2 regions of the Streptomyces sp. Edi2 genome follow, and region 2 is predicted to be linked to the other one. Evidence: riboswitches for the same ligand, from Rfam matches in the RefSeq annotation. Region 2 holds a riboswitch; the other holds the start of a gene.
The links. A riboswitch is a leader RNA that binds a small molecule or an ion and turns the genes downstream of it on or off. The one in region 2 is predicted to bind S-adenosylmethionine.

Region 1: linked by a shared signal. The riboswitch ahead of thrC (threonine synthase) and the one ahead of ABR737_RS13715 (aminotransferase class V-fold PLP-dependent enzyme) in region 2 are both predicted to bind S-adenosylmethionine.

What each region holds. Positions count from the first base shown of each region.
Region 1 covers NZ_JBEJGX010000003.1:5,422,239-5,425,622, reverse strand. Annotated here, with positions in the region: gene thrC (threonine synthase) at 114-1,397, opposite strand; SAM riboswitch class I at 1,415-1,573, opposite strand; gene ABR737_RS27305 (glucosyl-3-phosphoglycerate synthase) at 1,743-2,705, shown strand; gene ABR737_RS27300 (hypothetical protein) at 3,057-3,384, shown strand, end outside.
Region 2 covers NZ_JBEJGX010000003.1:2,336,445-2,339,828, forward strand. Annotated here, with positions in the region: gene ABR737_RS13715 (aminotransferase class V-fold PLP-dependent enzyme) at 610-1,989, opposite strand; SAM riboswitch class IV at 2,172-2,289, opposite strand; gene trpD (anthranilate phosphoribosyltransferase) at 2,381-3,384, opposite strand, start outside.

The sequences.
Region 1 (3,384 bases), 3.1 Mb from region 2:
CCGGGTATTGCGGAGTACGTGTTCGGGGGCGGTGGCGTGGCCTCGTTGCGGACGGGCCGGCGGCCTCGTGGCGGGAGGTGGCGCGGCCCCGTGCGCGGACGGGGCCGGCAGCGTCAGCGGGCGAGACCGGCCGCGCGGAACGCGTCCAGGTCCGGACGGATCGTGGCCGTGGGCCCTGAGGTCGGGGCGACCGCGTCCAGCGTCTTGAGGCCGTCACCGGTGTTCAGGACGACGGTCGTCAGGGACGGGTCGAGCACACCGTTCTCGATCAGCTTCTTGGTCACGCCGACGGTCACCCCGCCCGCGGTCTCCGCGAAGATGCCTTCCGTCCTGGCCAGCAGCTTGATCGCGTCCACGACCTGCTCGTCGTTGACGTCCTCGACCGCGCCGCCCGTACGGCGGGCGATGTCGAGCACATACGGGCCGTCGGCCGGGTTGCCGATCGCCAGCGACTTGGCGATGGTCTTCGGCTTCTGCGGGCGGACCACGTCGTGCCCGGCCTTGAAGGCCGTGGACACCGGCGAGCAGCCCTCCGCCTGGGCGCCGAAGATCTTGTACGGCTTGTCCTCGACCAGACCGAGGGCGATCAGCTCCTTGAGCCCCTTGTCGATCTTCGTGAGCTGCGAGCCGGACGCGATCGGGATGACGATCTGGTCCGGGAGGCGCCAGCCCAGCTGCTCGCAGATCTCGTACGCCAGGGTCTTGGAACCCTCGCCGTAGTAGGGGCGCAGATTGACGTTGACGAAGCCCCAGCCCTCGCCCAGCGGGTCGCCGATGAGCTCGGAGCAGAAGCGGTTGACGTCGTCGTAGTTGCCCTCGATGCCGACCAGGTCACCGCCGTAGACCGCGGCCATGACGACCTTGCCGGCCTCCAGGTCGTGCGGGATGAACACGCAGGACTGGAAACCGGCCCGGCGCGCCGCGGCGCCGACCGCGCCGGCGAGGTTGCCGGTCGAGGAGCAGGACAGGGTGGTGAAGCCGAAGGCGCGGGCGGCCTCGACGGCGATCGCCACGACGCGGTCCTTGAAGGAGTGCGTCGGGTTGCCGGAGTCGTCCTTGACGTACAGACCGCCGGTGACGCCCAGCTCGGCGGCGAGCCGGTCGGCCTGGACGAGCTTGGTGAAGCCGGGGTTCAGGTTGGGCTTGTCGGCGACGTCGGCGGGGACGGGCAGCAGCGGGGCGTAGCGCCAGATGTTGTCCGGACCGGCCTCGATCTGCTTCTTCAGGCCCTCGGGGTCGCCGCTCGGCAGGTCGTACGCGACTTCGAGCGGCCCGAAACATTCCTGGCACGCGAAGATCGGGCCGAGCGCGAAGCGCTGTCCGCACTCGCGGCAGGACAGGGCTGCGGCGGGGCCCAGAGCGACGGTGGGGGTGTTTTCGGTGACTTGCACAGCCATGGAGGCGAGGCCCTTTCTCCTCATCTTCCTCGCGACGAATCTCGCCACGAGACGGATTTGGCACCTTCCCTAGCCGGGAGCCTCGCGCGCGGGACGTCAGCGTCCTTGCGGCAAGACCGGCTGGAGGGTTGCCGGGGCTTCAACGGGCCGTATCCCTCTGCCCCTCTGGATGAGCGGTATGGCGCTGGGCCGAAACCCAGGCGTTTGTGGCGCGGACCCCGACATGCAACGGTCTTCCGCGTTGTTCAAGACTGTAACCGAAGGCACTGACGGTTGAGATAGTCGTCCGATGCGCGAGATGGATCACAGAGGCCGCCCACCGGCGGCGACCGAGGAGTCGTAGACGTGCTGGAAGAGGTGGAGGGCTGGCTGAGCAGCCGCTCCTGGTCCGCCGCGGACCGCCCGCTGGGGCGGCTGCTGGAGGCGAAGCACCAGACGGGCCGCACGGTGAGTGTCGTACTGCCCGCCCTCGACGAGGAGGCCACCGTCGGGGCGATCGTGGCGGTGATCCGCGCCGAGCTGATGACCGGCCCGGTCCCGCTCGTCGATGAGCTGATCGTGCTGGACTCCGGCTCCACCGACCGCACCGCCGAGGTCGCGGCGGCGGCCGGCGCCCGGGTCATCCCCCGCGACAGCGTCCTGCCGCGGCTGCCGGCCCTCCCCGGCAAGGGCGAGGTGCTGTGGCGCTCCCTGCTGGCCACCACCGGCGACATCGTCTGCTTCATCGACGCCGACCTGCGCGAATTCTCCTCCGCCTTCGTCTCCGGGATCGTCGGCCCGCTGCTGACCGATCCGGACATCCAGTTCGTGAAGGCGATGTACGACCGCCCGCTGGAGACCGGCACCGAGGGCGCCGGGGCCGGCCAGGGCGGCCGGGTCACCGAACTGGTCGCCCGCCCGCTCCTCAACCTCCACTGGCCCCAGCTGGCCGGCTTCGTCCAGCCCCTCGGCGGCGAGTACGCGGCCCGCCGCTCCCTCCTCGAACGCCTCCCCTTCCCGGTCGGCTACGGCGTCGAGCTCGGCCTGCTCGTCGACGCCCTGCACACCGTCGGCCTCGACGCCCTCGCCCAGGTGGACGTCGGCGTCCGCAAACACCGCCACCAGGACGGCCAGGCCCTCGGCCGGATGGCCGCCGCGATCTACCGCACCGCGCAACTCCGCCTGGCCCGCGGCCACTTGGTACGCCCCCGGCTCACCCAGTTCGACCGCGGGGCCGACGGCTTCGTCCCCCGTACGACGGACGTGGACACCGAGGAGCGCCCCCCGATGGCCGAAATCCCGGAGTACGCGGCACGACGGGCGGCCTGAGGGTCCGCGGCCTCCTCGGCTGACGGCAGCCGAACCCGTGCCCGGGCGTGTGCCGGTGCCAGTGCCAGTGCCGGTACCTACGCCGACGCAGACGCAGACGCAGACGCAGACGCAGACTGCGAACCGTCGAACGCACGCACGGACGGCCGTACCAGGCGTGCGTGCGGCTCAGTCCTGCCGCCATCCGCGGCCCGGCGCCCCCTGGCCTGTCGGCCCGGGTGCCACGCGGCCGCGGCCCACTTCTCCGAACTTCCGAGATGGGAACACCTATTCCATTACCGGCGAGTAGTCGGGCCGGGTAGGGTGACAGCGTTTTTGATCATTTCTTTCTGACCAGGGGGAAGTCTGTTCATGCGCATCTCTACGGGGAAGATCCTCACCGCCGTGGCGGCAGTGGGCGTACTGGCCACTGCGACGCCCGCTCAGGCGCAGTCGGCCGACTCGGCACAGCAGCCCGTGACCAAGGCTGCCGCCACCCAGTCCGTGGGCACCAAGAGTGCGGCGGCGGGCCTGCGCAAGCTGTATGACGAGCGTTTCACCGTCAAGCCCAACAACGCGCGCTACCCGGGGCTCAAGGTGAGCCCGGCCAAGGCGATGAAGTCTCTGAAGCACTGCTTCAACTGCACGTTCCCCGTCAAGGGAGCACCCAAGAAGTTCCCGAAGGAGAACCAGCGCATCA
Region 2 (3,384 bases):
TTCGCCTGCGGCGGGCGGGGTCCGCTGCGCGGGGCTGTGGGTGCGGTGACGGACCTCCGGGGCAGGGGTGTGGGACTGCTTCGCTTTACGTCCCACACCCCTGCCCCTCCGGCCCGTCCCCTCCCGTGAGTGGAGGAAGTGAAGGTGGGTGGGGGCGGGCGTCGATCACAGACATTTCCCGGTGCCCGCGCCACAGTCCATTACTCGTGCCAGGGCCATTTCCCCGTGCCAGGGCCATTCCCCTGTGCCCACGGGCATTCCCCTACGTCCACAACGCGCACCGGACCAGCCACAGCCACCCCCCACCGGCCCTCTTCCCACCCACCCAACGGGAGGGGACGGGCCGGAGCGGGTGGGTGTCCGGACGTAAAGCGAAGCAGTCCGGACACCCACCCGCGCAGGCCCGTCACCGCACCCCGACAGCCCCGCGCAGCGGACCCGCCCGCCGCAGGCGCAACGGCGGGACAGCCGAACCCGGGGCGGCCGCAAAGCGCAACGGACCGGCCCGCCGCCAGGCGCAACGGCGGCAAACCCCCACGGCGGGACGGCCGAAAACGTGGGCCAGCGGCAAAGCGCAGCGGAACGGCGGGGAAGACAAAAACGTGGGATTCACACCGCGCTGCGCGCGGGAACGCAACGGCCGTCCTCCGTCTGATAGTTCCAGCGGGCGCCGTTGGTGACCAGTTCCTTGACGGCGCGGAGGAAGCGGTCGACATGCTCGTCGGGGGTGCCGGCGCCGAAACTCACGCGGATGGCGTTCAGGGAGCGCTCGCCGGGGGCCGCGTCGGGCGCCCCGCACTCTCCCGGGTCCTGCGGTTCGCTGCCCAGGAGGGTGCGGACGAGGGGGTGGGCGCAGAAGAGGCCGTCGCGGACGCCGATGCCGTACTCGGCGGAGAGCGCGGCCGCGAAGTGGGAGCTGTTCCAGCCCTCGACGATGAAGGAGAGGACGCCGACGCGTGCCGCGTCCTCGCCGAAGAGGGAGAGCACGTTGACCTCGGGCACCTCGGCCAGGCCGGCGCGGAGGCGGGCGATCAGCTCCTGTTCGCGGGTGGCCAGGTCCTCGAAGCCGGCTTCGGTCAGGGCCTGGCAGGCCGAGGCGATGGCGTAGGCGCCGATGACATTGGGCGAACCGGCCTCGTGCCGGGCGGCGGTGGTGTGCCACTCGACGTCCACCCCGCCGTCGGTGCGCCGGGCGACCTTGCGGCTGGCGCCGCCGCCGGCCAGGTACGGGGCGGCGTTCTGCAGCCAGTCCGCGCGGCCTGCCAGCACACCGGCGCCGAACGGCGCGTACAGCTTGTGGCCGGAGAAGGCGATCCAGTCGACGTCCAGCTCGGCGATGTCCACGGGGTGGTGCGGGACGAGCTGCGCCGCGTCCAGCACGATGCGCGCGCCGTGGGCATGCGCGGCGGCCGCCAGCTCGCGCACCGGCCACAGCTCACCGGTCACGTTGGACGCACCGGTTACACAGACCAGCGCCGGGCCGTAGGGATCGCGCTCGGCCAGTGCCTTCTCCAGGGTGTCCACCGCCTGCCGCGGGGTGCGCGGCGCGTTGAGGTAGGTCACCGCGACGTCCGGGCGCTGCTCCCAGGGCAGCAGCGAGGCGTGGTGCTCGGTCTCGAAGACGAAGACCCGGGTGTGCTCGGGGAGTACGGCCGCGAGGAGGTTCAGCGAGTCGGTGGTGGAGCGGGTGAAGACCACCTGGTGGTCGTCGCCGCAGCCCAGGAACTCCGCGATGGTCCGGCGGCTGTTCTCGAAGAGGTCGGTGGACAGCTGCGAGAGGTACCCGGCGCCGCGGTGCACGCTGCCGTAGTACGGGGCGTAGGCCGCCACGTCGTCCCAGACCCGCTGCAGTGCGGGGGCGCTGGCGGCGTAGTCCAGCGCGGCGTAGTCGACCTCGCCGCCGGTCACCAGCGGGACGCGGACGTCCCGGCCGAGGACGGGCAGCGGGGCACAGACGGAGCGGTCGGCGGCAACGGCGGAAACAGACATGGCGAACTCCCGTAAGAGGCAAGTGAATTCGCTGCGGGGCGGAGCGCGTCGGGTGTGCGCGGGGCGCACGGCAGGGCGCCGCAGCGGAAAGGAAAAAGGGATGCGGAAAAGGGGCCGTCGAGCCCTATCGCATTCGCTGATTCACGGAAGTTCTCCCTCGGGGACCAGGATCCCTGGCGAGGGATCCGCGCTTGCCGCAGACCTCGCTGCCTACGGCCTGGTCATCACCCGGGGCACCCCGCCACGGAAGGAGGGTTGCCGGACAGCGGGCCGGGGCCTGCATCGCTGTCACTCGTGACCTGCGCAGAATCATGCCATACGGGCAACATCACGCAAGCCCCGGTCCGGATGGCGGAACGGGGCTTGCGTCACACGCTGTGTTACCGGGCGCTCAGGTGTTGCTGGCGGTCACCCAGCGCTCCAGGGCCTGCCGGGCCGCGCCCGAGTCGATCGCGGCGGCGGCCTTGTCGATGCCGGCCCGGATCTGCTGGGCCAGCGGGGCGTCGGAGGGCTCCAGCGCGACCAGCGCCGCCGCGGAGTTCAGCAGCACCGCATCGCGCACCGGTCCGGTCTCCCCGTCCAGCAGCCGGCGGGCCACCTCCGCGTTGTACGACGCGTCGGCGCCGCGCAGCGCCTCCACGGGCACCAGGTCGATGCCCACGTCGCGCGGGTCGAAGGCCTCCTCGCGCACCGTGCCGTCCCGGACGATCCAGACCCGGGAGGTCGCGGTGGTGGTCAGCTCGTCCAGGCCGTCGTCGCCCCGGAAGACCAGCGCCGAGGAGCCGCGCTCGGCGAGCACCCCGGCCAGGATCGGCGCCATCCGGGCGTCGGCGACCCCGGTCGCCTGGGCGCGGACCTTCGCGGGGTTGGTCAGCGGGCCCAGCACGTTGAACGTGGTGCGGATGCCGAGCTGGCCCCGGGCGTTGGCGACGTGCCGCAGCGAGGGGTGGAACTTCACCGCGGAACAGAAGGTGATGCCCGCCTCCCAGGCGACCTCGGTGACCCGCTGCGGGGTGAGGTCGAGATTGACGCCGAGCTTCTCCAGCACGTCGGATGCGCCGCTGGCCGAGGACGCCGCGCGGTTGCCGTGCTTGACGACCTTGGCGCCGGTGCCGGCCACCACGATCGAGGACATCGTGGAGATGTTGACGGTATTGGCGCCGTCGCCGCCGGTGCCGACAATGTCCACGCTCGGTCCCGGCACCTCGATCAGCCGGGCGTGCGCGTACATGGTCCGGACGAGCCCGGAGATCTCGGCGACGGTCTCGCCCTTGGCCCGCAGCGCCACCGCGAAGCCGGCGATCTGGGCGTCGCCGGCCTCGCCCCGCATGATCCGGTCCATCGCCCATGCGGTTTCCTCCGCGGCGAGGTCCCGGCCGTCGAGCAGGCCGTTGA